DNA from 4 places in the Bacillus altaicus genome. Region 4 is predicted to be linked to each of the others. Evidence: riboswitches for the same ligand, from Rfam matches in the RefSeq annotation. Region 4 holds a riboswitch; each other region holds the start of a gene.
The links. Region 4 has a riboswitch for S-adenosylmethionine ahead of ACE38F_RS00645 (MetQ/NlpA family ABC transporter substrate-binding protein). Riboswitches for the same ligand answer to the same signal wherever they lie in the genome.
Positions count from the first base shown of each region.

Region 1 (7,659 bases), 270 kb from region 4:
AATCAGTACGTATTTAGCACCTAAAGCGTGAATTTTTTTTGCAGCTTCTTTCATGTCCTCAGGAGAATTAATTTTCACACCACTTAATTGATATGCTTCAAATAGGTTTGGCGTTACAACTAATGCTTTTGGAACAAGAACGTCACGTAAGCAATCATTTGTTTCAGGATGTAATGCTTCGTCTGCTCCTTTACATACCATAACAGGATCAACTACTACATTTTCGAAATTGTGCTTTTCAATTGTTTCCGCAACCATTTCGATAATTTCTACTGATCCAAGCATACCCGTTTTTAAAGCATCTACGCCAACGCCTTCAATTGTTGTTTCTAATTGTGGTTTTAATGTAGAAGCCGCAATTGGGAATACGTTATGCGCCCAACCGTTATGTGGGTCCATTGTTACGATTGTTGTAAGAGATGTCATTCCATATACGCCAAGTTCTTGGAATGTTTTTAAATCTGCTTGTATACCAGCACCGCCACTTGTGTCAGAACCAGCGATTGTAAGTGCCTTATTTAATGTCATTATGAAAGCCCCCTCAAGTGATATAATGAAAACTATGTTTTCACCATTATATCAATGTTACGAATAAGTACAAAGTGAAAAGTAGATGATTTATGTTAAGTACTATTTAAAATCTTGTATGTAGGAGACGAATTATGTTTCAAGAGAATCGTACAAATGAATTAGTTATATTAAAAGAGATTGCAGAAACGTTGAATACCTCAAATGATACATATCACGTACTTCAAGCTGTGCTGGAAAAGCTATTGAATGTAACTGGTTTAACGACAGGATGGATTTTCCTTGCGGATGAAAATGGTAGGTATACGAAATTAATTGATTACCAATTACCAGAGGGATTGAGATTCGAAAATAAACGACCGATGTGTGAAGGGAATTGCTGGTGCCTACACAGCTTTGTGGAAGGTAAATTAGAGCGAGCAGTTAATATTATTGAATGTAAGAGAATTAATAATGCAATTGAATACAACTGGGGAGATACAGAAGGGATTGTACATCATGCGACAGTACCGCTCAAAGCGGGTGGAGACGAATTTGGCGTATTAAATGTAGCTAGCCCAGGTAAAACGCATTTTTCTGAAGAAGAATTAGTACTATTACAATCAGTTGCCTTTCAAATTGGAACGGCATTAAAGCGTACAAAACTGTATGAAAATGAAAAGAGAAGAGCTTATTATTATGTAAAGCTAGAACGCTTTATTCAAGCTTTAAGGACAATTCATAAATTTAATGCATTACCAGAAGAGATTGTAAAGCAAATAGGGAGCTTATTTCTATGGGAGCAAGTTGCATTCTTTATTAGAGAAGAAAATGAACTAGCTGTGAGAGCTTCTTATAAGAAGGGTGAACTACAAGATGATCTGAGGGCAGCAGCACAGGAAGCGTTGGAAAAAGAAGAGTCTGTCTTGTTGAAGCGTCAGGTTGGTAATATAGAGCATCCCAATAGGGCAGTTATCGCTATTCCGATACATATTCAAGATCATATATTTGGAGTATTAAGTGTAAGTTCTAATAATGGAGAATTTGATATAAATACGATAGATGTAGTACAAGCGTTAGCAAATCATATTTCATTAATGATAGAGAACTTAAGATTAAATGAAAAACGCCGCGAACTTGTACGAATGGAAGAGCGTAATCGTTTAGCTAGAGATTTACATGATTCTGTTTCACAAAAGTTGTTTTCATTAACGTTTATGACGAAAGGCGCTGAAGCTGTCTTAAAGGGGCAAAATGAAAAGGTAGATCAGCCTTTGTATGAGATGCGTGAATTAGCACAAGGTGCCTTAAAAGAAATGAGGACATTAATTTGGCAGCTCCGTCCGGCTGGATTAGAGAAAGGGTTATTACCAGCTTTAAAGCAATATGGTGAAAGTTTAGGGTTGAAAATTCGGGAACAAGTTACAGGTGTGCGTGATTTGCCGCGCGTAGTAGAAGAAGCGCTATGGCGAATTGGACAAGAAGCTTTAAATAACGTAAGTAAGCATGCGAATGTAGGAGAAGCGACGATTTATTTCAAAGTGACGGAGAAAAATGTATCATTAGAAATAGTTGATCAAGGAAATGGGTTTGTAGAAAAGGATATAAAAGGGAAGAAATCACTCGGTATGACTACGATGCGTGAAAGAGTAGAATTAGTTGGTGGAACAATTAAAATTGTAAGTAGAAAGAAACGGACGAGTATAAAAGTAAATGTACCATTATGATGTGAAAATGAGGGAAGTTTGTGAAAATAAAAGTATTGTTAGTTGATGATCATACAGTTGTTTTAAAAGGATTGGCATTTTTTCTAAGCACACAGGAAGATTTTGAATTAGTTGGGGAAGCAAACAATGGGAAAGAAGCGTTGGTGAAAGTAGGCGAAACGAGTCCAGATGTCGTATTAATGGATTTATATATGCCTGAGATGGATGGAATTGAGGCAACAGCTTGTATCAAAAAAGAATATCCAAACGTGAAAGTAATTGTATTAACTAGTTTTTCTGATCAAGCTCATGTATTGCCGGCACTAAAAGCTGGGGCGAGCGGTTATATTTTAAAAGATATAGAACCAGATCAGCTTGTTGAAGCTATTCGAAGCGCGTATAAAGGTAATATTCAATTACATCCAGATATAGCAAATGCCCTTCTTTCTCAAACTTTACCACAGGAAGAAAAAGAAGAAGAACCTTCCGTTCAAGTGGATGTGTTAACAGCGAGAGAAAATGAAGTATTGCAGCTATTGGCGAAAGGGATGAGTAATAAACAAATCGCTTCTGTTTTAGTTATTACAGAAAAAACGGTAAAAGCTCATATGAGTAGTATTTTGAGTAAGTTACATTTATCCGATCGCACACAAGCAGCATTATATGCAGTGAAAAATGGAATTGTATAAGACAAAAGTCGTAAGACCTAGTTCGCCTTTAGAAGGTGGACTTTTTTTATGGAAAAATACGTCTATGTGAGGACGTAATTGTCTTGATATAAAGATAGAATATATTTGTAAGCAACAACAATTACAAGGGAGTACCCTTTTTCGTAAGTGATATATAACAACATAAGAGTGAGTAGTAGGAGGAAAAACAATGGCAACAGTTTTATTTGTAAAAGCAAACAACCGCCCAGCGGAACAAGCAGTTAGTGTGAAATTATACGAGGCATTTTTAGCAAACTATAAAGAAGCACATCTAAATGATACAGTAGTAGAACTTGATTTATATAAAGAAGAATTACCATATGTAGGCGTAGATATGATTAATGGTACATTCAAAGCAAGTAGAGGATTTGATTTAACAGAAGAAGAAGCAAAAGTGGTAGCAGTTGCTGATAAGTACTTAAATCAATTCCTAGAAGCGGATAAAGTAATTTTCGGTTTCCCATTATGGAACTTAACGATTCCAGCTGTATTACACACGTATATTGATTATTTAAACCGTGCTGGTAAAACGTTTAAATATACACCAGAAGGTCCGGTTGGACTTATTGGAGATAAGAAGATTGCGTTATTAAATGCACGCGGCGGCGTATATTCTGAAGGACCAGCAGCTGAAGTAGAAATGGCTGTTAAATACGTAGCAAGCATGATGGGCTTCTTCGGCGCAACAAACATGGAAACAGTAGTTATCGAAGGACATAACCAATTCCCAGATAAAGCAGAAGAAATCATTGCAGCAGGTCTTGAAGAAGCGGCTAAAGTAGCAAGTGAATTTTAATTAAAAACATAATCGTCACTCGAAAAAACAGCATTAACATTTACATGTTAATGCTGCTTTTTTTATATTAATTTGTAGTTTCGTTATGTTTAGGAAGCGGAAATGCATTGCCAATTGCAGCAGCCCCGAGCATCGGTAATAATAAATTGAGCGGGAAAAACATGAGTAATAGTAATGTTATAGCTATTGGTTTTCTTAATGCATAGCTTGAAATAGCTGTCGTGACGATGGCTACAGAAGATATTGGATCTATAGGCAGAATAGAAGCTATAGCATATCCGATACTTGATCCAGCAAATATAATGGGGAAAATATGTCCGCCGCGCCAACCCGTATTTAAACAAACGGCAGTAATACATAATTTTAAAACTCCTGAAAGAAGTAGTACCCAGAAAGATAAATGGCTCCATTCAACGACTAAATCTTTTAATTGATGTTCCCCTGAAAATAACGTGTACGGAAGAAAAGTTCCAGTAACCCCGAGTAAAATACCACCTATAATTCCAAGTGATACTTTGTATTCCCTGAAGGGGTAGATTAATTTTTCTAATGCGAATTCTAATTTGAAATAAAAGAAACCAACTATAGCACCAATGCTAGCAAGTGGTAGAAAGGCGATCCATTCATTAAGAGCAAGAGACCCTTCCCCGAAATCAACAATAAAGGATCCACGATTATCGAGTTTACTAAGTAATAAGTAAACTGAAAAACCGGCAAAAGTGGTAGCTAAATATACAATTGCCTTTTTTCCTTTCGAAAATTCATTAATTTGTTCACCCTCATTTTCATTCGGAGCTAAGTAACCGAATAATGGTGCATTAAAAATGACACTTAAAGTAGCACCAATTCCAACCTCTGTTAGTTCATTCATTCCCTTTAAAGCAAATTTAAAGCGATCTCCTACCCATGTACAAAGTCCACCGATAATTCCAACAAGTGCAGCTTCTGGTCCTAAACTAGCTCCAAATATTAAAACGATAATCGCAGTTAAAGTAGCTTTATGTACAAAACTGTATTCAATTCTACCTGTTTTTTTATATTCAGCCATCACTTCCGGCATAAGACGTGGATATGTACCGAAGTATTTTTGTGTTAAACCAACGAGGATACCACCGATGATTGTTACACAAATGGTGTAATAAGGAGGAGAAGAGAAAATAGTAGGTAAGTATCCCCAAATAAAGTGAATTCCAATATTTATTGTAACTAAAAATAACCAGACTGTAGCTCCTACCATAGCGCCTAAAAGAATGCCATATAGGACGAGTATATAGTGCATGTCCTTTTTATTTGTCATGTTGTACCTCCGTTATGTAAGTTTTAATGTAGAAAGGATTAAATATGCTAGTGTGAAATGAATTGAATATATATAGTATCTTTTTGAGTGGTTGGCTTATTCAATATATTAGGGTCTCATAAAAATTTGAAACCCACGCGGTTAAACCACTTATTTAATTCTATATATTGATCGGAGTTTTTAAAAGGTCTTTTTCAAATGAATATGGAATATATTTCTTTTATTGTTTAAATTAAATTCCTTACAATTAATTTAGAACATTCAGAAAAACTATTTGACATTAGGAAATTATTGCTATAAAATCAACGGTAATTGCATAGTCTTATCAAGAAAAGGTGGAGGGACAGGCCCGATGAAACCTTGGCAACAGCCGTATAACGGAATTGTGCCAAATCCTGCAGGTAATAATCCTGAGAGATAAGAAAGATCCTTTAGAGCGTGTTTTCAAACTGCTCCTTTCTTGTTTTCAGGGAAGGGGCAGTTTTTTATTTTGCATTAAAAGAAAGGAGAATGAGAGATGGGAGAATCATGGGGGAAAGGAACGATTTGTGTGCAAGGTGGCTATACGCCAAAAAATGGTGAGCCGCGTGTTTTGCCACTTTATCAAAGTACAACGTATAAATACGATACGTCAGATGATTTAGCAGCACTATTTAATTTAGAGGCAGAAGGATATATATATACGCGTATTGGAAATCCTACTCTAGCTGCATTTGAGCAGAAGTTATCAGATTTAGAAGGCGGTGTAGGGGCTGTTGCAACAGCTTCTGGGCAGGCAGCTATTATGCTTGCAGTTTTAAATATTTGCAGTAGTGGAGACCATTTACTTTGTTCTTCAACTGTTTACGGAGGAACGTTTAATTTATTCGGGGTGAGTTTGCGTAAGCTTGGCATCGATGTTACGTTCTTTAATCCTAATTTAACGGCAGATGAAATTGCGGCACTTGCTAATGATAAGACAAAACTCGTTTATGCAGAATCGTTAGGAAATCCAGCAATGAACGTTTTGAATTTCAAAGAACTTTCAGCGGCAGCAAAAGAATTAGAAGTACCTTTTATCGTTGATAATACATTGGCGACGCCTTATTTATGCCAGGCATTTGAATATGGGGCAAATATCATTGTCCATTCCACAACGAAGTATATTGATGGCCATGCAAGTTCTCTAGGCGGCATTGTAATAGACGGAGGGAACTTCGATTGGACAAGTGGAAAATACCCTGAGCTTGTCGAACCTGATCCGAGTTATCACGGTGTAAGCTATGTTCAAAATTTTGGAGCAGCAGCGTATATTGTGAAGGCACGAGTTCAGTTATTAAGAGACTACGGAAACTGTATGAGCCCATTCAATGCATATATTAGCAACATTGGCCTGGAAACATTGCATTTACGAATGGAGCGTCATAGTGAAAATGCTCTCGAAGTTGCTAAGTGGCTTGCTAATCATGATCGCATTGAATGGGTGAATTATCCAGGGTTAGATAGTAATGAAAATTACTCGTTAGCACAAAAGTATTTGAAAAAAGGTGCTAGTGGAGTTTTAACATTTGGTATTAAGGGCGGATTAGAAGCAGCAAAAGAATTTATCGCAAATGTAAAACTTGCAACTCTTGTAACACATGTAGCTGATGCAAGAACTTGTGTAATACATCCTGCTAGTACGACGCACAGACAATTAAGCGCAGAAAATCAGCGTTTAGCTGGCGTTACATCTGATTTAATCCGTTTATCGGTCGGTATAGAAGATGTTTCTGATATTATTGCAGATTTAGAAGCGGCGCTAGTCGGAGGCAAACAACATGCCGATCATAATTGATAAAGATTTACCAGCTCGCAAAGTATTGCAGAAGGAAAATATTTTTGTAATGACGAAGGAGCGAGCAGCAACACAAGATATACGCGCTTTGAAAATTGCTATATTAAATTTAATGCCTACAAAACAAGAAACAGAGGCGCAATTACTTCGTTTAATTGGAAATACACCGTTGCAATTAGATGTTCATTTACTTCATATGGAATCGCATCTGTCTCGCAATGTAGCGCAGGACCATTTAATGAGCTTCTATAAAACATTCCGTGATATTGAGAATGAAAAATTTGATGGACTCATTATTACAGGAGCACCAGTTGAAACTCTTTCTTTTGAAGAAGTAGATTATTGGGAAGAGCTTGAACGTATTATGGAGTATTCAAAAACGAATGTAACATCTACGCTTCATATTTGCTGGGGGGCACAAGCAGGTTTGTATTATCACTATGGTGTGCCGAAGTATCCTCTTGCTGAAAAAATGTTTGGTGTATTTGAACATGAGGTTCGCGAGCAACATGTGAAATTGTTACAAGGGTTTGATGACGTGTTTTTTGCTCCGCATTCTCGTCATACAGAAGTACGAGAGAACGATATTGAAAAAGTGAAAGAATTAACGTTATTAGCCAATTCTGAAGAAGCGGGTGTTCATCTTGTTATTGGGCAAGAGGGAAGGCAAGTTTTCGCACTCGGACACAGTGAATATAGTTGTGATACGTTAAAGCAAGAATACGAACGGGACCGCCAAAAAGGGTTAAATATTGATGTGCCAAAAAATTATTTTAAACATAATAATCCAGATGAGAAGCCACTTGTTAGGTGGAAGAGTCATGGGA
Region 1 covers NZ_CM143394.1:392,062-399,720, forward strand. The annotation lists gene pdxK (pyridoxine/pyridoxal/pyridoxamine kinase) at 1-528, opposite strand, end outside; gene ACE38F_RS02065 (GAF domain-containing sensor histidine kinase) at 663-2,234, shown strand; gene ACE38F_RS02070 (response regulator) at 2,255-2,902, shown strand; gene ACE38F_RS02075 (FMN-dependent NADH-azoreductase) at 3,093-3,719, shown strand; gene ACE38F_RS02080 (chloride channel protein) at 3,787-5,016, opposite strand; SAM riboswitch class I at 5,336-5,440, shown strand; gene ACE38F_RS02085 (bifunctional O-acetylhomoserine aminocarboxypropyltransferase/cysteine synthase) at 5,534-6,832, shown strand; gene metA (homoserine O-acetyltransferase MetA) at 6,816-7,659, shown strand, end outside.
Region 1: another riboswitch for S-adenosylmethionine. It lies ahead of ACE38F_RS02085 (bifunctional O-acetylhomoserine aminocarboxypropyltransferase/cysteine synthase); the one in region 4 lies ahead of ACE38F_RS00645 (MetQ/NlpA family ABC transporter substrate-binding protein).

Region 2 (7,659 bases), 1.5 Mb from region 4:
ATGCTGATGTTCAAAATAAAATAGAAAATACGCCTCAAACAAAATATCGTATCGGTTCTATTACGAAAACAGTTGTTGCTACATCCATTCTACAGTTACAAGAACAAGGGAAGTTAAATATCCAAGATAATGTAAATAAATACATTCCTTCATTTCCAGCAGATAAAAACATCACGTTATATCACTTGTTAACGCATACATCTGGTTTACCGGAAAGTGGGAAAGGAAAGGTTAATGTAGCTTCACGTATCAATTTAATAAATTGGATTGGAAGTCAAAAGTTAGATTTTCCACCAGGAACAGGTTGGAAGTATACGGATTATAATTATATGGTGCTCGCTTATATTATAGAAAATATAACGAAAAAGCCTTTAGGAGATTATATAAAAGAAAATATATTTACAAAGGCAGAGATGCATGAATCAGGTATGGGAAATATGGTACCTGGAGATAAAAACTTCACGAAGGGTTATGTGAAGAAAGATCAAGAACTTGTACCAGCGCAAAAATTAGGGATGGACTGGTTATATGGTTCTGGTGAGATGTATACGACAGTAGGAGATATGAAGAAATTAGATGAAGCGATTATAAATGGAAAGCTTCTTTCAGAACAAAGTATACAAGCGATGTTTACACCTTCACAAGAAAGAAAATATGCATTTAGCTTTTACATATATCCTGATTTTTTCCATAACCATGGTGTACTATCTGGTTGGAATACGTTTAATAATTTCAATAAAGAAAAAGGAACGTTTGTTATTTTATTCTCAAATGTGAAAAATAGTTTGGATGATGATTTTAATAAGGAATTTAGGAAGATGGTAAATGATTTATTAGAACAAAGGGGATGAGAAGATGGAGAATAAAAATTTATCAATAGGTTTCATTGGTATTGGTGTGATGGGAAAAAGTATGGTTAACCATTTAATGCAAAGTGGTTATAAAGTATATGTATATAATAGAACGAAGGAAAAGGCGGATTCTTTAGTGCAAGAGGGTGCGACTTGGTGTGATACACCGAAAGCGTTAGTAAAGCAAATTGATGTTGTTATGACGATGGTTGGTTATCCTCATGATGTAGAAGAAGTGTATTTTGGGATAGATGGAATTTTAGAACATGCAAATGAAGGTACGATAGCAATTGACTTTACAACATCGACACCAACATTGGCAAAACGTATTAATGAAGTTGCGAAAAGCAAGAATATATATACATTAGATGCACCAGTATCTGGAGGGGATGTTGGAGCTAAAGAAGCTAGACTAGCAATTATGGTCGGTGGAGAGAACAGAATATATGATATTTGCTTACCTCTATTTGAAAAACTAGGAACAAATATTCAGTTGCAAGGCCCTGCTGGGAGTGGACAACATACAAAAATGTGCAATCAAATTGCAATTGCTTCTAACATGATAGGAGTATGTGAAGCGGTAGCGTATGCGAAAAAGGCTGGACTTAATGCAGATAAAGTATTAGAGAGTATTTCGACAGGAGCAGCAGGTAGCTGGTCATTAAGTAATTTAGCTCCTCGAATGTTAAAAGGAGATTTTGAACCTGGCTTTTATGTAAAGCATTTTATGAAAGATATGAAGATTGCTTTAGATGAAGCTGAAAAATTACAATTACCAGTACCGGGCCTAACCCTAGCGAAGGAATTGTATGAAGAGCTAATCGCAGATGGAAAAGAGAATAGTGGAACACAAGTATTATACAAAAAGTATATAAGGGGGTAAATGAGATGGATCTCCAAAAGTTTGACGAAATGATTGATGCTGTGCAGCGAGCAACTTGTGTACAGATTAATGATAAGCAAAAAGAAGCTTTTAAACAAAAATACGATTTTGAACCAGATTTTGAATATGGAAGAGATGAGAAAGGGCATTATGTTATCCGAACCTCGAAAAAGATGTTAGAGGAAATGGAGTTTTATTTGGCATTGAAATATGATCGGGATGGAATTGCTCTTTATATGCATGCTGAGATTGAAGGGACATGTCATGTATCCGTTAGCTATAGCGAAGATGCACTTCATTTGCAAGAATTGTTTCAATTTCTAGAAGAAAATAAATAAAAAGTCCTCATTTGAGGACTTTTTATTTATTTAGGCAGGCATAATATTTAAGTTGGATAATCTATAGGCTGGAAGCGCGACGGCATCTTTCAATTGGGAATGGAATAACTTGTGCAATGTGATTAGGACCCAACTGTTTCGCGCGAGCATGGCGTAGTATATAAAATGCGCACAGAATAGAAACAGGAATAGCACCATATAAACCGAAAAATAAAGCGCTTACACACGATGCAGCAAAACCTAAAACACCAACTTCTAATTCTTCCATAATAGCTCCTAAAATGACAGGAATAGCTCCGCATATAACTCCTAGTATAAGTGCGATAAGTAAACTCATGATTATCCCCCTCTGTTTGCAATATTCTTTTCCTTCTTATTAGTTGTAGTATATCATACGCAAAACAGAATTTTCAGAAAAAATTCAAAAAAAGTTCAATAAATGTTCAAAAAGTATTCCGAAATGCACTTGATAAAGTGGAATTATGATTCGATATATTTGATTTAAACAAACGAAAGGGACAAATCATTTTAGTAAATAAAAAATCAGGCTTACTTCAATGTTATGAAATAAGCCTGTTCCATAGGAGGATGTATATATGTAGAGTGAATAAAAGGTTGGAAAAGGGGTTCCAAGTTCTTTTATTCAACTAGCTACCTTAATAAATTGGAACCCAACCTTCTGTTGTAACAAAAATACGAATAGCTACAACTTGGCGATCATCTTGTAAGGTAAAATAGTGTCTTGCATTTTCAGGTACAGATATAAGATCACCAGGCTCAAGTTCAACGTCAAAGAATCGACCATCTTTTCCTTCAATAGCGAAGATGCCATGACCGCTGACAATAAAGCGAACTTCATCGTCAGTATGATGGTGTTCTTTTTGAAAATTAATTAATAACTCGTCAAGGTTAGGTGTGCTATTTGAAAGTGAAATCACATCATATGCTTTATAACCTCTGCGCTCTGAAACATCCGCAATTTCTTTTGAAAACAACGTTAATATTTCAGCTTTATTTTCATCTGTTAAGGAGTAATTTTCTTTTAAATGAGTAGGAAGTTTAGAAATATTCCATTTCTCATATAAAACATCTTCTCCTTGTAGAAAGGTTGATACTTCTACTTCATTCTCAATACGAGTATTTTCCTCATGAATACGAATTTGCGCCATTAGAAACGCCTCCTTGAATTGATAATAATTTTATATGAAATTGGAATAAAAACTCATAAGCTTCTAATCTTTTTTTTGCATCAAAGCTATCACGGCCCCATACGGTAATGCCATGGTTTCGAATTAATACTGCTCCTGAATCTCCTTGTATATGCTTTCGAAATTTCTCTCCAAGCGTTGGGATATGAGCATCATTTTCGATAATAGGAATGTTAATCGTTGCACCTTCTTCCCAAATATCAAGAGCTTTAATAATCTCTTGATTTTGAAGGGTGACTTTATCGCTATACAAATTTGTGATGACATTATTATCAGTTGTATGAACATGAAGTACGCACCCAGCATTCGTACTGTTATAAATATGTGTATGCAATATTGTTTCTGCTGAAGGGCGTAATTCAGTTTCTAAAACGGGAACTCCTTGATGATTTACTAATAGAAAATCATCTGGAGTGGTTTTTGTTTTATCTTTTCCACTTGCTGTAATAAGAAAAGTAAGGGGATCATGACTGACTTTTATAGAAATATTTCCACTCGTTGCTGGAAACCAATTCCGAGTTGTTAATTCTTTTTTTATTTCACTTAAGTCATACCATTGACGAAAAAGTTGTTTCATGATTTCACCTCCAACAAATGTTGTAATTCGACTTGAATATCGTGAAATGTATTAAAGGATGTATAAGCAATATGATTTTCTTCACATTTTGTAATAAGGAAGTCACGGGCAAATACTTTATCTGCTTGTTTTGCTGCTTGTAAATCAGTAATGGAATCTCCTATCACAATATGAAAATCATCTTTAGAGCTTAGTTTCCGAATTAATGATGATTTACAGAGACCGCAACTATGCTGACATTGCTCGTCACAAGGGTGCGGCCATTTAACTTCAACAAATTCTCCTGAAAAGTCAGTTGCATTACAATAAATTTGTTCTTTAGGGATTATTTCTTGTAAGAGTGGATAGACGAAGAAATCCATTCCACCTGATATAACGTAAAAGGAAATGTTATTTTCATTAATAAATTGTATGAATTCATGAAAACCTGTACGGATTTCAGCAGTTTCTTGTAAAAACTGAATAATATCATCGTGTAGATTAATAGGTATTAATCGAAATAATTGAGAAACACCTTCTTGAATAGAAAGTTCTTGCGATAAAATTTTTTGCTTTATTTCCTCTGCTTCTGGTGGTGCGAATTTTTCCATAATGGACATGATATTATCGTTATTTGTAATCGTACCATCGAAATCACAAAATACTTGAATACTCATAATTTCACCTCATGAGAAGGATTTCCCCATATTTGTAGTGCGCTATGCAAATTTATTTCATCCACTTCATGGAGTGGTTTACCTTGTAAAGTAGCTTCAATTGCAGCACGGAAAGCTTTGCCACCGCCTTGAGCTCCATTTGGATGCCCATGAATCCCGCCGCCGGCGTTAATAACAACATCCTTACCAAAATCTCGTAGAATAAAGGGAACGAAACCAGGATGAATTCCAGCAGATGGAACAGAAAAACTTTTCTTGAAATAGTGGTCTTCCTCAGTTAATGCTTTTGTAATGAGAAGGGCTTCCTCTTTTTCTAATGCAACGTTGCCGTATGGTGATGGGAATAAAGAGAAATCAGCACCAGCGTAACGTAGTAATTTTCCAAGTAGTAATGGCGAAGAGAACCCGTATAGTTTCGATGACGAATATGCGCCACTTACAGCAGGGTGTGCCATAATAGGAATTGGAATTTCATCGTCTTCTACAAGTGATTGCAGTACATCTAATCCATAAGAAAATACATTAAATAAAAGAATGTCTGCTCCAGCTAACACCGCACGTTTCGCGTTCTCTTTTAAATCATAAGTTCGCCCTGTTAAATTTACTGCGTATAAAGTTTTATGTCCGTAAGTTTCGTATACAGATTGTAAAACTTCTTTCCCAGATTCAATTCTTTTTGTAAGTGGTGTTAATGAGTTTTCGAATAAAATTTCATCATCTTTTACAATATCTACGCCTCCAATTGCCTGATCGCGTAGTTGAGTTTTTAAATATCCAATATTCCGTCCTATCATCCCTTTGAAAATACTCATTAGAAGAGGGCGATCTTGAACTTGTAAAAGGTTTCGGATGCCTTCAATTCCAAATTTCGGTCCAGGGAACTGTTTCTTTAATTCGTCTGAGAATGTTAAATCAATTAGTTTAATTTCCCCATCTAACGAAAGTTTTCCAAATGTTGTTGTCAAAATGGCTGGTAAGTCTGGGCTGAAGTTCAGCGATGGATAATGAATTTTAATGATTCCACGTAATACTTTTTTGCCAAGATAGGAGTTAATATGTTCTTGTTCGTCTAACTCTTCAATATGAATGACATTGCCTTTATGTTGTTTTAATTGTTCTTGTAATAAGTGTGGTAAATGAGTCCATGAACCAATTGTTAAACCAATTGCAATTTGTTCTGCTTTCTTTTCTAAGTTGTGAGAATCATCGTGGATTAAATATGTCGCTATAATTCCGCTCATTGTTATAACCTCCTAGTTAAATAAAAAAACCTCTCAGCTAAGGAGAGGTTTTTTTACAACCAGCTCCTTATCTGTCAGCGTAACGCTGCGAGAATTAGCACCGTGTCTACAATTGTAGATCGGTTGCCGGGTTTCGTCGGGCTCGTCCCTCCACCTGCTCTTGATAAGAAGTATTTAGAAATGTTTAAATTTTTAAGATAACTGAATTTTGTCAGATTTTTTTTATGTTGTCAATGACTTTTTGAAAAAATTTAATTTATCAATTCGATTAATTGCTTCTCGTAATCGATCTTCTGTATGTAAGAGACCAACACGAACATATCCTTCGCCGTGCTCACCAAATCCAATACCAGGGGCAACAGCGACATGTGCTTTTTCTAGCAAAATATCAGAAAATTGCTCAGATGTATAGCCTTCTGGTACAGGAAGCCATGCAAAGAATGATCCGGTTGGAATATTTACATTCCAACCAATCGAGTGACAAGCTTTAATAAGAGCATTTCTTCGAGATTCATAACTATTAACAAGTTCTACCACACAAGACTGCGAGCCTAATAGTGCTTCGCGGGCAGCATCTTGAACTGCACCAAAAATACTAACATACATATGATCTTGCAATAGGTTAATTGTTTCGATGACACTTTCATTCCCCACTGCAAAAGCAATACGCCATCCAGCCATATTGAAAGTTTTCGATAAAGTGTAAATTTCAATTCCTGTATCTTTGGCACCGTCTGCCTGCAAGAAACTAACAGGCTTTTGACCATCAAATCCGATAGCACCGTAAGCAAAATCATGAACAACTAATATACTATGTTTATTAGCAAAATGAATGGTTTCATCAAAGAAATCTTTTGATGCTGTAGCACCGGTAGGGTTATTTGGATAGTTTAAAAACATTAACTTTGCTTGCTTGGCAATAGAGTCATCAATTTTTGTATAATCCGGTAAAAAATTATTTTCTGCAATAAGCGGCATTGTTTCAAAGTGCGCTTTTGCTAAAGCAACTCCAGATAAATAATCTGGATAGCCTGGATCTGGAACGAGAATGGTATCACCAGGGTTTGTAAAACAAATTGGTAATTCTACTAATCCAGCCTTTCCGCCAAACAAAATAGCAACTTCAGTTTTTGGATTTACTACTACATCATATTCGCGTTGATAGAATGTTGCCACGGCTTCTTTTAAGCTTTCATGTCCGCGAAATGGCGGATATTTATGATGAATGCTCTTTTCAGCCGCATCTTGTAAAGCTTTTACGATATGCTGCGGTGTTGGTTGATCTGGATTACCTTGACCTAGATTAATAACATCGTGACCAGCTGCAACGACTTTGTTAACTTTTGCAACAAGTGAAGCGAAAAATTGTGTCGGCAATGATGTTACTACTTTGGAAGGTTGAAAATTTTTCATACTTTCCACCTCTTTTGAAAGTTGTTACAATTCTAGTGACAAATGATATAATCTTTCCAGTATTTTGTAAAGAAAAAATTAAGAATGGAGCGGACAAAATGAAAGTGGCATGTATTCAAATGGATATTATCTTTGGAGATGTAGAAAAAAATATTGAGAATGCTAAAAATAAAATAAGCGAAGCGATGAAGGAAAGACCAGATGTTATCGTCTTACCAGAATTATGGACAACAGGATATGATTTAACAAGACTTTCTGAAATTGCAGATAGGGATGGATTGGAAACGAAAGAAAAGTTGAAAGAATGGTCGAAACAATATGGTGTACATATTGTTGGTGGTTCCATAGCAAAGCAAACAGAGCAAGGTGTTACAAATACAATGTATGTTGTAAACAATGAAGGGAAGCTAGTCAATGAATATAGTAAAGTACATTTATTTCAGCTTATGGATGAACATAAATATTTAGTAGCTGGCAATGAGACAGGTGAAT
Region 2 covers NZ_CM143394.1:1,645,302-1,652,960, forward strand. The annotation lists gene ACE38F_RS08740 (serine hydrolase domain-containing protein) at 1-851, shown strand, start outside; gene ACE38F_RS08745 (NAD(P)-dependent oxidoreductase) at 856-1,734, shown strand; gene ACE38F_RS08750 (DUF3909 family protein) at 1,740-2,072, shown strand; gene ACE38F_RS08755 (hypothetical protein) at 2,134-2,409, opposite strand; gene ACE38F_RS08760 (1,2-dihydroxy-3-keto-5-methylthiopentene dioxygenase) at 2,729-3,241, opposite strand; gene ACE38F_RS08765 (methylthioribulose 1-phosphate dehydratase) at 3,219-3,857, opposite strand; gene ACE38F_RS08770 (2-hydroxy-3-keto-5-methylthiopentenyl-1-phosphate phosphatase) at 3,854-4,513, opposite strand; gene mtnW (2,3-diketo-5-methylthiopentyl-1-phosphate enolase) at 4,510-5,754, opposite strand; SAM riboswitch class I at 5,819-5,924, opposite strand; gene ACE38F_RS08780 (pyridoxal phosphate-dependent aminotransferase) at 5,977-7,167, opposite strand; gene ACE38F_RS08785 (carbon-nitrogen family hydrolase) at 7,182-7,659, shown strand, end outside.
Region 2: another riboswitch for S-adenosylmethionine. It lies ahead of mtnW (2,3-diketo-5-methylthiopentyl-1-phosphate enolase); the one in region 4 lies ahead of ACE38F_RS00645 (MetQ/NlpA family ABC transporter substrate-binding protein).

Region 3 (7,659 bases), 160 kb from region 4:
CCTTTGCATTTTCATTATTTGGATCTTCTAAGAAAATTGGATCCTTCGCTGGGTCTAATCCAGCTTGACCAGCAACACCGTTATTAATAACTGAAGCCGCTACATCTTTTAACACACGAGGTGTTTGCTGTGCGATAACCGGTGTAATCTTTAGCTTCTTCGGATTTTCAGCAATGCCGCTTGGATCCCCAAATAGACCAAAATCTTTCTTAAGCTTTAATAATCCAGCTGCATCAAGAAGTTTTAATGCACGTGCTTGGTTCGTTGGATCATTTGGAATAGCAATTTCTGAACCATCTGGGATTTCATTTGCTTTCTTATATTTTTCAGAGTATAAGCCCATCGGTGCAATTTGTGTTGTACCAACAGCTGTAATATCTAATCTATGCTCCTTTTTAAATTGCTCTAAGAAAGCAATGTGCTGGAATGAGTTTAGTTCAATATCTCCATCAGCTAACGCTTTATTTGGCGTTGTATAATCAGAGAACTCAATCAGTTTAACTTTAATCCCTTCTTTTTCAGCTTTTTCCTTTACAATTTCCCAAGCGTTTCCATCCGTTCCAGTTACACCAATGCGAACTACTTTCTCTTTAGCTCCTGCACCTGTGTCTCCACCTGAGCAGCCGCTTAAGGCTGTAATTCCTACGATCGCTGATAATGCAAATGCTAAAATTTTCTTCATTTTCTTTTCCCCTCTTCCTTTTATGATCTGCGTAAAAAGACTTTCGCAAAGTAGTTCCCTAAATTTTGAGCTATCTGTACGAGAATGATAAGTAAAACAACCGTTACGAACATCACTGACGTATCAAAACGTTGATAACCATATGTCATCGCTAAGTCACCAAGACCGCCACCACCGACAAGCCCAGCAACTGCTGAAAATTCAATTAAACCAACTGTCATAAACGTTACACCTAAGATTAATGGTGCTAACGCTTCTGGCACGAGGATTTCAAAAACAATTCTAATTGGTGAAGCACCCATTGCTTGCGCTGCTTCAATTACCCCTTTCGGAACAGAAACAAGATTTGTTTCAACCATTCTAGCAATACCAATTGATGCAACTAACGTCATTGGGAAGATTGCTGCCGCTGTTCCAATCGTTGTTCCAATAACACTTCTTGTTAGTGGGCTTAAAGCTACTAAAAAGATAATGAATGGAACCGGACGAATTGTATTAATTATGATATTAAGAATAGAAAAGACCCATTTATTTTCTAAAAAGTTTCCTTTTCTCGTTACATATAAAAGCAAACCTAGAGGTATACCAAGAATTGTAGCGAATATAAGGGTTACAATTACCATTAAGAGGGTATCCCCCGTCGCATCTAATATGCGAGGCCAAAATATACTCCAATCAACTCGCATGAGCTTCTACCTCCTTCAGCTGCACTTGCAGTCTTAGATGTTGTAATGCTTTTTGAATTTCTTTCTGTTCACCTTGTAGTTCTACAAGAAGATTTCCAAATAGCACATTTTGGAGTTCAATAATATTTCCGTAAAGAACATTTACATCGACGTTATAGTTTTTCGCAATATATGATAGTACAGGCTGCCCTGTCTCTTCCCCAGTAAAAGTCAGGCGATAAATCTGACCTCCGTTTTGAATTTTCGCTAGAACACTTTCTGGTAAGTGATCATTAATAACAGAGCGTACAAAATTTTGAGTTGTCTTTGTTTTTGGTTGTGTGAAAACGTCAAACAGTTTTCCTTCTTCAATTACTTTTCCTTTTTCCATAACAGCTACACGGTGACAAATTTCTTTCACAACGTGCATTTCATGTGTAATAAGTAGAATCGTTAAATTGTACTCTCTATTTACTTTCTTTAATAAATTTAAAATTTCTGTTGTTGTTTCCGGATCTAAAGCTGATGTTGCCTCATCACATATGAGAATATCCGGTGATGTCGCAAGTGCTCTTGCAATCCCAACGCGCTGCTTTTGTCCACCTGATAACTGTTCTGGATAATAGTTCGCTTTATCTTCTAAACCAACAAACTTTAGTAGTTCATTCACTCTTTCTTTTATCTCATTCTTCGGCAATTTCGCTAACCTTAATGGATAAGCAATGTTCCCAAACACTGTTCTTGAATTAAATAGATTAAAGCTTTGAAAAATCATCCCAATTCTTTGTCTTAGTTTCCGTAACTCTTTCGCCGATAATGATGTAATATCTTTATCGTCTATTGAAATTGTTCCTGCAGTTGGTCGTTCTAACATATTTACTAAACGTAATAACGTACTCTTTCCAGCACCACTAAATCCGATAATGCCAAAAATTTCGCCCTTTTCAACTGACAGCGTTACATCCTCCACCGCATGAACAGATTGCCCACCTGATTCATATACTTTACTTACATTGTTAAAAGAAATCATTTTCTTCCCTCCTATATGCTGTAAAACTTGAAGTAGAGCTTTCGAGGTAAAATAAAAAGTGCTCTCCTTCTTATCACTTGTAAAAGATAAGAAGGAGAGCACTTATATGTACTCGTTCACATCTTCTCATCTTCCAAGCCTACTTTAAGCTTGCTGGAGTTAGCACGGTATTAAAAAACCCGTTGCTGAGGTATCGTAGGGCCAGTCCCTCCACCTCTCTGGATAAGAGTGTATCGATTTAATTGTCGTTTAATTAATTCTCATTATAGAACTCAGAATAATAAGAGTCAATATATTTTTTAGAAAAATATTAATTATTCCTCTATTAAAATTTTCAAATAAAAAAATCACAATACAATAGTAATTTTTATAGTTATGTAACATCCTCCTCACTCATACTTTTAAAGAGGAGAATCTTCTCTACTAATTGAATAACAGTATTTCAATATGAATTCGGAGGAAGATAAATATATGAAAACAGCCCTTTTGCTCGTCGATATTCAAAATGATTATTTTCCAAATGGCAAGATGGAATTACGTAATCCCGTAGAAGCAAGTGAATATGCTGATCAGCTACTACAACATTTTAGAATTAGAAACGAACCTATTTTTCATATCCAACATGTAGCTATAAAGGATAGTGCTACTTTTTTCCTACCCAATACAGAAGGTGTCCATATTCACGAAAATGTCCGTCCACTTAGAGAGGAATCCGTTATCCTTAAACATTATCCAAATAGCTTCCGAGAAACTGATCTTCTAGAACGATTACAACGTTCAGGAATTGAGCACGTCGTAATCTGCGGGATGATGACCCATATGTGTATTGATGCTACGGTAAGGGCTGCTTTTGATTTTGGCCTTCACTGTACCGTAATACACGATGCTTGTGCTACAAAAGATCTTTCATTTAAGAATGCTACTATACCAGCTGTTTATATTCATAATACAATTTTGGCGAGTTTAAATGGAGTATACGCAAATATAATGAGTACAGAAGAGTTTTTAGCGACCTAAAAAAACACCCCTTTCAGTTAGCAAAACCGAAAGGAGTGTTCTCTTGTCAAACCATAGATTTTCTTTCAAATTGTATTATACAGGAAATCCTCAAAATGAATACTAAAAAATATGACTAATAAGTCAATTTTTCTCGCTGTTTTGTTTCTATTTTCATGTTTATCCCGATATTAATAGGGTTTAACTAATTCTAAAGAATACATAGTAATATTTGGTAACTATTTCTCGATTTAAATTAACTAGCTTCTATATATAGAGAATTTCTCAAAAAAAGAGATCTTCACAAACTGTGAAGATCTCTTTTACTATTTCTTATAAAGTTTCAGAAGTAGTTTTTGCTTGCATATGAAGTGCTAAGTAGTCAGGGCCACCAGCTTTAGAGTCTGTACCAGACATGTTAAAGCCACCGAATGGTTGGTAACCTACGATTGCACCAGTACATCCACGGTTGAAGTATAAGTTACCAACGTGGAAGTCTTCACGTGCTTTTTCAATATGGTCACGGTTGTTAGAAAGAACTGCTCCTGTTAAACCGTATTCTGTATTATTTGCAATTGCAAGTGCATGATCAAAGTCTTTTGCTTTACAGAATGCTACTACTGGTCCGAAGATTTCTTCTTTCATTAAACGAGCATCTTCTGCAACGTCAGCAACGATTGTTGGTTGGATGAACCAGCCTGTAGAATCGTCTCCTTCGCCACCTGATACGATTTTACCTTCTTCTTTACCAATTGCAACATAGCTCATTACTTTATCGAATGCAGCTTGGTCATTAACAGGTCCCATGTTGATGTCTTTTGCATCTGGGTTACCTACTGTTAATTCTTTTGTTAATTCCACAGCACGATTTAATACATGATCGTATACATCTTCATGGATTACTGCACGAGAACATGCAGAACATTTTTGTCCTGAGAATCCGAATGCTGATGCAACGATAGATTTAGCTGCGAATTCAAGATCTGCTTCTTTATCAACAACGATTGTATCTTTACCGCCCATTTCAGCGATAACACGTTTTAGCCAAATTTGGCCTGGGTTTACTTTCGCTGCACGCTCATAAATACGAATACCTACATCGCGAGATCCAGTGAAGCTAACGAAACGTGTACGAGGGTGATCTACTAAGTAGTCACCAACTTCAGAACCATTACCTGGAACGAAGTTTACTACGCCAGCTGGTAAACCAGCTTCTTCTAATACTTCCATAAATTTCGCTGCTACTACAGGAGTTGTACTAGCTGGTTTTAGTAATACTGTGTTACCAGAAACTACAGCAGCTGTTGTCATACCTGCCATAATTGCGAATGGGAAGTTCCAAGGAGAAATGATAACACCTACTCCTAATGGAATGTAAGAGTAACGATTATATTCAATTGGACGGCTTTCTACTGGCATACCGTCTTTTAATTTCAACATTTGACGAGCATAATATTCCATAAAATCGATTGCTTCTGCTGTATCAGCATCTGCCTCATTCCATGGTTTACCTGCTTCTTTTACAAGAATAGCAGAGAACTCATGTTTTCTACGACGAACGATTGCTGCAGCACGGAATAAAATATCTGCACGCATTTCTGGTTTTGACTTTCTCCAAGTTTGGAATGTTGCATCCGCTACTTGCATTGCTTTTTCAGCTAATTCACGGCTTGCTTTTGAAACGCGACCAACAAGTTCCTCTTTATTTGCAGGGTTTACAGAAACAATTTTGTCTTCTGTAGTGATTTTTTCTCCCCCGATAATTAATGGATAGTCTTGTCCAAGATAAGATTCTACTTTCTTTAAACCCTCTTCAAACGCTAATTTGTTAGCCTCTACTGAAAAATCTGTAAATGGCTCATGTTTGTATGCTACTACCATCTTTTTAGCCTCCCCTTAGAAAAACGTTTACATTTTACAACATTATTCTACACGATAATTTAGATTTATTCAAATATTCCTAGACTTATATTTTAAAAATTAATAAATTTTTAAAATATAATAAAAAAAAGAGATTCATACATACGTATGAATCTACAAAATATGAGTATATTCCAAAACATTTTTCCCGATTAATAAAATAGTAACTAATAAAAATAAAGTCCTTACATATCCAATACCTTTTTGAACCGCAAACTTCGATCCAAAATAAGCACCTAAAATCATTGATAATCCCATAATTATACCGTATTCAAAATGAATCACATCTAAAAATAAAAAAGTAATTAAAGATACGATATTACTAACGAAGTTCAAAAGTTTTCCAGATGCTGCCGCTTGAATAAAATCCAAACCAATTAATAAAAATGCAAAAATTAAAAAGGATCCTGTCCCTGGTCCAAAAAAACCATCATAAAACCCTATCATTAAAATAACAAAGAAAAACATTAATGTTTTTCCTTTTGTCATCTTTTTATAGGTAGATGCACTTCCCCAATCTTTTTTCGCAATAATATAAATGGCAATAAAAACCAACATTACAAGCACTAGTGGACGCAAAATATCAGGCGGAATAAACTTTACTACTAAAGCACCTGCGACCGCTCCAATAATAGTTAACGGGATTAACTTTCCTACAATCCGAAAATCCACCTTACCTGATCGAATAAAATAAATTGTACTGGTAAGCGTCCCCATCGTCGCTGCCAATTTATTCGTTGCGATTGCCGAAGCTGGTGATAAACCAACAAACATAAGTGCAGGAAGCGAAATTAACCCTCCCCCTCCAACAACCGAATCAATAAAAGCAGCTAAAAACCCGAATGCAATTAATAAAATAATGACTTGAAAGCTTAGTTCTTCCATGAATTTGCCCCTTACCCCTTTATTTGTAACATTTAAAATTATAACAAAATTTTTCAAGAAAAAAAGCTGTTCCTTTACGGAACAGCTCTCATCTTTTAATCTAAAATTTTCACAAAAGGTTCATCTTGCTTCGCTTCACGTATAATAATCGCTTCTGGACGTTCTACAGATTTAATTGTTACTTGTACTTTCATATAATTCGGGAAGTATTCCATAACAAGTCCAGCTACATATTGTGTAAAACCAATTACTTCAGCTTTCCCATTGAATTGAACAGGAATATCAAGCTTCATTTCTTTTAATTCATCATCTCTATACATTCCAGTACCGATAACAGCTGTATAATCACCTTGGAAATACTCACTTAACTTCGCTTTAAAGTTTGACACCCTTGCAAGGTCTTCACGTTTATTATCCGCTTTTGCTTGTTCAGACGGGAACAAATAATATTTCTCATTGATTGCTTTCCAATCCTCAACCGTTTCACTACCTTTTTCTACCTTAGCATAAGAAACAAAATTCCCTGGCACAAGTGAAGACTTTGGACCTTGACGATAAATTGCAAATGTTATCGGAACATTTTTTGTGTTAGCGTCTTTTTGATGCATGAATTTCAAGATTTCTTGTGCCATTCTTTTCCCTTCAGCTAACATTTTTTCATCTGGGATTGCAGCTTCACGTGGATACCCATGCTCTTCCTCATAATATTGAATAGAATTCATCGCTAATCCAATTACAATGCCATCAGGTTCATTATCGTTCCCACCTTTTTGTACATAGTAATCATGCTCTAAAATATTTGAGATATACATTGGATTTTTTTTATTTTTCACTTCTAGTGACTCCGAACCTTCACTTAAGGCTGGATTCAGTCCGATATTCGGAAATTTAACTGCATCTTTTTTCAACTTATCCTCTAGCTCTTTTTGTTCAGCATCTGTACGCTTCCTTTTTACAAGCATTTGTATATTTTGAGCCTCTAGAACCTTTCCGCCTTTAAAGAAATAATCTTTCGTACTAAATGATTCTTTGGCAATGCGCATTAGTCCTGTTTCAAATTCATCTATATCTAGACGACTATTTAAACCTTGTACAACTAAACCACGTGCCTTACCTGAATCAAATGGAACCGTTGTCTTATAATATTCATCCGAAATGGAGTATTTCGGGATAACTGCTTGTTCTTTCGCTTTCCCTGATTTCTCAACTGCTTTTTCATCTTTATTGGAACCCATACTACACCCACTTACAAGTAGGCTAAGACTTAATACCGCTAACGCTATTTTTTTCATCGTAAGTTTGCACCTCTTACTTATTCAGCTCTTGTAAGAACCTCTCTTCATTCCAAACTTCAACATTGTGCTTCTCTGCTTGCGCTAATTTTGAACCAGCAGCTTCACCAGCAACAACTAAATCCGTACTTTTACTAACACTTCCTGTTACTTTTCCACCTAATGCCTCAATCTTCTTCTTTGCTTCAC
Region 3 covers NZ_CM143394.1:5,087,826-5,095,484, forward strand. The annotation lists gene ACE38F_RS26175 (MetQ/NlpA family ABC transporter substrate-binding protein) at 1-682, opposite strand, end outside; gene ACE38F_RS26180 (methionine ABC transporter permease) at 703-1,368, opposite strand; gene ACE38F_RS26185 (methionine ABC transporter ATP-binding protein) at 1,358-2,377, opposite strand; SAM riboswitch class I at 2,501-2,606, opposite strand; gene ACE38F_RS26190 (cysteine hydrolase family protein) at 2,849-3,394, shown strand; gene pruA (L-glutamate gamma-semialdehyde dehydrogenase) at 3,707-5,254, opposite strand; gene ACE38F_RS26200 (TSUP family transporter) at 5,408-6,178, opposite strand; gene ACE38F_RS26205 (CamS family sex pheromone protein) at 6,274-7,470, opposite strand; gene ligA (NAD-dependent DNA ligase LigA) at 7,487-7,659, opposite strand, start outside.
Region 3: another riboswitch for S-adenosylmethionine. It lies ahead of ACE38F_RS26185 (methionine ABC transporter ATP-binding protein); the one in region 4 lies ahead of ACE38F_RS00645 (MetQ/NlpA family ABC transporter substrate-binding protein).

Region 4 (7,659 bases):
CTCTACTTACATTACGTACCGTACCATCTGCCATTAACAATCTGAACGACTCTACTGTATCAATCAATGCTTCATGACGAATATCACGCCCATGTACATTTACACTTAATGAACCACCAACAGTAAAAATATTTTGAGATTGCATCACTTGAACTGCAAGACCATATGGATTGATTTTCTTTTGAATGTCATTCCATGTGACACCGCTTTGTACCCTAATCCTCTTCTTCTCCGGATCGAATTCTAATATTTCATTATAGCCTTTCATATCAAGCATCGTACCGTTCGGATAATACGTCTGCCCGCCTTGGCTATGTTGCATACCTGCAATAGAAATCTTCTCTCCAGAAACATTTGCATCTTGCACTAACTTTTTTAATGACCTTTCATCCTCAGCATTTTCAACACGTTTAATTTTCGTTGGAAGCAACTTTCCTACATCACTCATAATAGGATGAGCCAATTGCTCTTTGTATGTATATATAGATGTCGCGAGCAACACGGTATACGCTACAATAACAACTGCTATCTTTCTTTTTTTCAAATGGCACTCTCCTTTTCTAACGTCCTTCCTCTTCATATTGTACCTATTTTCCTAAAAAAAGTATTAACAAAAAAGAGAGCGATCCTTATTTTAGGTCCCTCCCTCATCAAGACTGTTACTTTGCTGCTGGCAGCTGTATTGGCTCAAACTTTTCGTACGATGTATATTTTGCATTCGTAATAATGTGTGCCTTATCCTCACCATTACTACTCATAATCATATCTATCTTCGCTGATTCATATTTAAAATCTTTTGTAATGATATATTCTGCATCCACTTCTTCTATCTTTGCATTTTGTGCTTGTAGCATTTTCTTCTGCGTTTCATCCATGCTAGTTAACATACTTTCTGTTTCTTGCCCTTTTAATATGAACTTCAGCTTATATTTGTCTCCGCTTTTCTCCATCTTCATTTTATCTAAAACTACTGCTGGCACTTCTAAATTATCTACAATATCTTGAGTTGCTTTCATCCCGCCAGCATTTAATTGCTCCTCCGGTACAGATATAACTTCTCCTGTATTAGGATTTTTCACCTGACCAGCAACTTTACCATCCACAGCATACACTACAACATCTGTACCAGAAACATTCATTTCAGAACGAGAATTCTTTTTCTTTGGCTCTAATTGCATTTTAGCCTTTAGTACATCCATCTCTGTTCCTTCAGCTTTTATCCCTACATCATATGTCATCGTTACATGTTCTTCATTTTTAAAAGCTTCATTCGCTTTCTTGAAAACATCCTTCGCTGCTAATTCCTTTTCTTTTTGTACCGATTCTTTTTTTGGTTCATCCGTCTTTGTTGTTTTCTCATTACTACACCCTGCACCTAAAATAATTGCAAGGGCTAAACTAGAAGTTAAAATAAGTTTTTTCATAATTCTCCCTCCTTTCCAAAAGGATATCATCTATTTTCCTCTGAAATCTATATAATTTTTAATATTTCTATTTAACTTTATTCCTCTCCTAACAACATTTTTAAAGGAATACCTAAATATGATGTAAATAAAAACAATTAAATTCAGGAGGTCATTATGAAAGCAATTATTTACACAAAGTATGGACCACCTAATGTTCTCAAACTTCAAGATGTAGAGAAACCTATTCCTAAAAAGAATGAAGTATTAGTTAAGATTCACGCAACAAGTGTAACCACTGGAGATTGTAGAATGCGAAGCTTTACTAGTCCCCTATTATTTTGGATTCCTATGCGAATTATATTAGGTTTCAAAACACCAAGAAGACCTATACTCGGTGTAGAGTTATCTGGTGAAATTGAGGAAATAGGAACGGATGTAACTCAATTTGAAAAAGGAGACCAAGTCTTTGCACTAACGGAGCTGAACGTTGGTGGTTATGCCGAATACACATGTGTGCATGAAAGCGGATTGATAGCATTAAAGCCCCTCAATTTAACGTATGAAGAAGCTGCTGTTATTCCTTTTGGTGGAACTTCAGCATTACATTTTCTGAGAAAAGGGCACATAAAAAAGGGACAACAAGTACTTATATATGGCGCTTCCGGATCAGTAGGTACCGCTGCTGTGCAACTTGCTAAATATTTCGGTGCGACTGTTACAGCTGTTTGTAGTAATTCAAATTTTGAGTTAGTACAATCTTTAGGGGCGAATCACGTAATTGATTATACGAAAGAAGATTTTACAAAGCGCGATGAACGCTACGATATTATATTCGATGCAGTTGGAAAAATTAAAAAACCCCATTGCAAGAGCGCATTAACTGCTAACGGTAAATACGTGTCAGTCAATGGAACGATGGCAAAAGTAAGCAAAGAAGATATCCTTCTACTAAAAAGGCTAACGGAAGAAGAAAAATTAAAGCCAGTTATCGATAAAACTTACCCGTTAGAAGAAATTTCAGAGGCTCATACGTACGTAGAGACAGGACATAAAAAAGGTAATGTTTCCATTACCTTAAAATAAAATATATTCAGAAAATAATATTGACAATTCTTTTTATAAGATTTACTATTAGTACCATATTTAAAAACTAAATACACATACTCTTATCAAGAGTGGCGGAGGGACTGGCCCGATGATGCCCGGCAACCGAGCTTATAACGTATAAGCTAAGGTGCTAATTCCTGCAGAACGATTTTCGTTTTGGAAGATAAGAGAGGAACCTATTTCGTCTATTCGGCACCTCTCTTATTTTTGAGAGGTGCTTTTTATTTTGGAACGTATATTAAGGGGGAATTATAGATGAAAAAGGTATTAGTAAGTATTGTAAGTGGAGCTGTCTTATTGTTAGGCGCATGTGGTGCTAATTCTGATAAAGAGGTAAAAGCATTAGATGAGAAAAAGATTACCGTTGGTGTAACAGGCGGACCTCATGAACAAATTTTTGAAAAGGTGAAAGAAGTTGCAGCAAAAGATGGCCTCCAAATCGATGTAAAGGTATTTAATGATTATGTAGCACCAAACGTATCTTTAGATGAAAAAAGCCTCGATGTAAATAGCTATCAAACCAAATCTTATTTAGACGTATTTAAAGCTGAACGTAATATGAAATTAACTGAAGTATTTTCCACAGTAACATTCCCTATGGGCATATACTCTAAAAACTTAAAAGATGTAAAAGAATTAAAAGAGGGTGACGCAATTGCTGTCCCAAACGATCCAACAAATGAGCTTCGTGCTCTAAAGCTATTTGAAAAAGCAGGGGTTTTAAAAGTTGATCCAAAAGCTACAGAAAAGGCGACTGCAAAAGATGTAATTGAAAATCCGAAAAATTTAAAGATTGTTGAATTAGAGGCATCTCAACTACCAACGCAGCTAGGTGAAGTGAAGGCAGCTGCGATTAATACAAACTTTGCATTAGGTGCAAAATTAAGTCCAGCGAAAGATTCTATTTTCCGCGAAGGAAAAGATTCACCATATGTGAACTGGGTCGTTGTTCGTACTGAAAATAAAGATGATGCTGTTGTAAATAAATTAAAGAAAGCTTATCAATCTAAAGAAGTAAAAGATTTCATTGAGAAAAAATTCGATGGTTCTGTTTTACCGTCTTGGTAGGAGCTGACTATAATGATTGAATTAAAAAACGTCTCCAAAGTATTTACAACAAAAAAAGGAACTGTTGAGGCCCTTAAACCAACTTCCCTTAAAGTAAAAAAGGGCGAAGTATTTGGAATCATCGGATATAGCGGCGCTGGTAAAAGTACATTAATTCGCTGTGTAAATTTATTAGAAAAACCAACGACAGGAAATATCATTATAAACGATCAAAACTTAACAACCTTATCGACAAAGGAACTCGCAAAAGCGAGACAAAAGATCGGCATGATTTTTCAAGGATTCAATTTACTTAAAACCGTTACCGTTTATGAAAACATCGCACTACCCTTACGTCTATCTGGCCTTCCCAAAAATGAAATTGAAAAAAGGGTAGAAAAGTATTTACGCATTGTTGATCTCTTTAATAAAAAAGATGCCTATCCAAGTGAATTATCTGGTGGTCAAAAACAACGTGTAGCGATCGCCCGCGCACTATCTCATGAACCTGAAGTTTTATTAAGTGATGAAGCAACGAGCGCATTAGATCCGGAAACAACCGATTCTATTCTTGATTTATTATTAAAGATCAACGAAGAAATCGGAATTACGATTTTGCTAATTACACACGAAATGAATGTCATCCAGCGTATATGTGACCAAGTTGCTGTAATGGAACATGGATCTGTCGTTGAGAGTGGAACCGTAAAAGATATTTTCACAAACCCACAACATGTAACAACGAAGAAATTTGTAAATAGCGCATTTGCAGCTAAAATTCCAGAAGAGGTACAGAAAAAGCTACAAAGTACTGGAGAAATCGTAACACTTTCATTTATTGGAACCTCTTCAGGAGAGCCAGCGTTAGCTGTCGCTACAAAACGTTTCCACGTATATCCTAATATTTTATCAGGCAATATTACGCAGTTAAAACATGAGGCATATGGGAGACTGGTCGTTCATATGCAAGGTGAAAAAAGTGAAGTACACCGTGCCTTATCATTTTTACAAGAACAAGGAATTATCGTAGAAGGAGGTAGAACCGATTATGGGAAACAAATCCTTTTTGGATGAGTGGGGTAACTTAATATGGGAAGCAACAATTCAAACCTTTCAAATGACATCTATTTCACTACTTATCTCTATTCTAATTGCATTACCACTCGGTGTAACACTCGTTTTAACAAGACCTGGTGGCCAACTAGAGAATAAAATCGTATATCCGATTCTTAATACAATTATTAATGTCATTCGCTCTCTGCCATTTATCATTCTATTATTCTTTATTTTACCTTTTACAAAATTTCTAATGGGGACATCTATTGGTGTGCAAGGTGTTATCGTACCACTTGTCGTATTCACAGCTCCCTATATTGCTCGTTTAATGGAAACGGCTTTATTAGAAGTGGACCGTGGTGTTATTGAAGCATATCAAGCAATGGGAATTTCTACTTTAAAAATCATTTGGCACGTCATGGTTAAAGAAGCTCGTCCATCTCTCGTACTCGGATTAACAATCGCAACGATCGGCTTAATCGGTGCAACAGCAATGGCTGGACTTGTAGGTGCTGGAGGCCTTGGTGATCTCGCATATCGATTCGGGCATTTACGCTACGAACCTGAAGTAATGTATGCAACAGTCTTTATTTTAATCATTCTCGTTCAAGGATTACAGTCATTAGGGAATGGTATAGCGCGGAGATTGAAGAAAGATTAAAAAGAAGGTATCTCGCTGAAATGAGATACCTTCTTTTTTAGTAACTACTCAGCCATACATTTCATTTAGAAGTTGGATAAGGCGTATTATTCCGGCGAGAATACGCCCCTTATTGCCTATAGAAAGTTATTTTCATTTTTCAGCATATAGATTGCTACCATGAAGATAAAAATGGACCTACACCTTGCTACCTTTCTTTGTTTTAAAACTTTGTGCGTGGCAGGAAAAGGCACTGACCGCTCCTATACATAGCCAGTCACCCCTCGACCATTTTAAAAAATGCTTTTTCTGTCGGTTTTTCATAGAATGACTGAGTAGTTACCTCTTTTATTTATAAATTTATCTCTTAAATCCACCTTCTGAATGAATAACTTGCCCTGTAATCCACCCAGCTTCTTCGCTCACTAAAAACTTAATAAGCCTTGCTGCATCCTTTGGTTCACCAATTCTGCCAAAAGGAAACATCGGTGTTAACCCACGCTTTATCTCTTCAGTCATCCATCCCGTATTAGTTGGGCCTGGATTAATCGCATTAACCGTTATCCCTAAATGAGCCACTTCTGCTGATAACGTACTAGTGAGAGCGTCAATAGCTCCCTTCGTCGTTGCATACGCTAATTCTCCAGCCATAGGCCCTTTAAATTGTCCCGAAGTAATATTAACGATTCTACCACCTGATTCTTTATCAAATCCTTGAGCAAACTTACTACTTAACAATGTAGTGCCGCGAACATTTACCATATAATGTTTATCTAACTCTTCAGCAGTCAAATTGGAGAAATCATTATTCGTAGAGTACGCTGCGTTGTTAATTAATATATCAGGGTACCGCATTTGTTCAATAACTTTATTTATAAGTTGTTCCGGCGCATCATTCCGAGTTAAATCTAACTCCATACTTGATACTTCAACACCGCTTTGTATCAGCTCTTCTTTTAATTGTATTTGTTCGTTTGGATCAACGCCCCAAGGCATCTCTTTATCGTAATTCGTCCAGTACGTAAAAAATATATCGTATCCTGCTTCAGCTAATTCTTTACAAATCGCTGCTCCAATACCATCTAGACGACTAACACCTGTAACAACAGCTACTTTATTTTTCAATTGATTCATAATATACTCCTCCAAATTAAAGACGCATATTTTATAAAAGAGATATAAACTTTCCCGCAAAAAAAGACAGATACATAAAATAGGCATCTATCCTTACAAAAGGGATGTACAAGCCAAATATGCAGTCCTTGAATGATTTGTAGAGAACTAAATACACCCTCACTAATGAGAGAGAAAAATTCATCTATCCAATTTCTAATCATTACAAGCTCATCCACATACCTACTCTTTATCCCCTTTCAATATATCTCTATTATTAGTCTACCAAAAAAGATGAAATGTTACAAAAAATAAAACAATTACTCATAACCTATCTTTGTTCACATTTCCTCCATTGTGAACTTATTCACAATGGATATATAATAAACATGTAAATACAATACATTGGAGGGATTTCAATGGTTATCAATTTTTTAAGAACCGATAAACGCGCTACTTTCATATTATTATTTTTACGACTTTACATAGGATATGCATGGCTTGCTGCTGGAATAGGAAAAGTTTTCGGACAGTCTTTTGATGCAAGCGGTTTTCTAAAAGGAGCTATCGCTCAAGCATCAGGTAGTCACCCTGCAGTACAAGGTTGGTGGGCAGATTTCCTTCAACATTTTGTTCTTCCAAACGCAGATCTATTTAGCTTTTTAGTTCAATGGGGAGAAATTTTAGTAGGTCTCGGTTTGATTTTAGGTGGATTAACAAAAACAGCTGCATTTTTCGGAATCATAATGAACCTTTCATTTTTATTAAGCGGAACTGTTAGTGTAAACCCAAACCTGCTTATTTTAACTATGTTCATTTTAGTTGCAGGACAGAATGCTGGACGTATTGGATTAGATGGTTATGTTTTCCCAAAACTTTTCAAAAAAAATAACCGTGAAGCATATAAATTAAGTAAAACTGCATAAGAACAATTCATCTTTGAAATATCAAATAATAAGAAACACGATCATTTTCGCACATAAAACGAAACCGAAATCTATAATCAGATTTCGGTTTTTTGATATACAATAAATTACCTAAACTATTCACAATTTGATATAATACAAATTTATCTATAGAAGTAATTTATATTTATATAAACGTTATAATTTACCTTATAACGTTGGGCTATCTGAAAATCTAATAATACGTATACTTGTAGATGAACCAGAAGCAAGAGCTACAATCACAAGCTAAATAAAAAAAAATCCTTCCTTATGTATCCTGTCATTATAAAGTCCTAAAATCTTTCATACTTTCTCCAAGAATATAGTGTGAAAACCACATCAA
Region 4 covers NZ_CM143394.1:126,643-134,301, forward strand. The annotation lists gene ACE38F_RS00630 (FAD-binding protein) at 1-544, opposite strand, end outside; gene ACE38F_RS00635 (hypothetical protein) at 660-1,424, opposite strand; gene ACE38F_RS00640 (NAD(P)-dependent alcohol dehydrogenase) at 1,581-2,489, shown strand; SAM riboswitch class I at 2,570-2,683, shown strand; gene ACE38F_RS00645 (MetQ/NlpA family ABC transporter substrate-binding protein) at 2,769-3,581, shown strand; gene ACE38F_RS00650 (methionine ABC transporter ATP-binding protein) at 3,594-4,634, shown strand; gene ACE38F_RS00655 (methionine ABC transporter permease) at 4,609-5,277, shown strand; gene ACE38F_RS00660 (SDR family oxidoreductase) at 5,617-6,390, opposite strand; gene ACE38F_RS00665 (DoxX family membrane protein) at 6,789-7,295, shown strand; gene ACE38F_RS00670 (S9 family peptidase) at 7,600-7,659, opposite strand, start outside.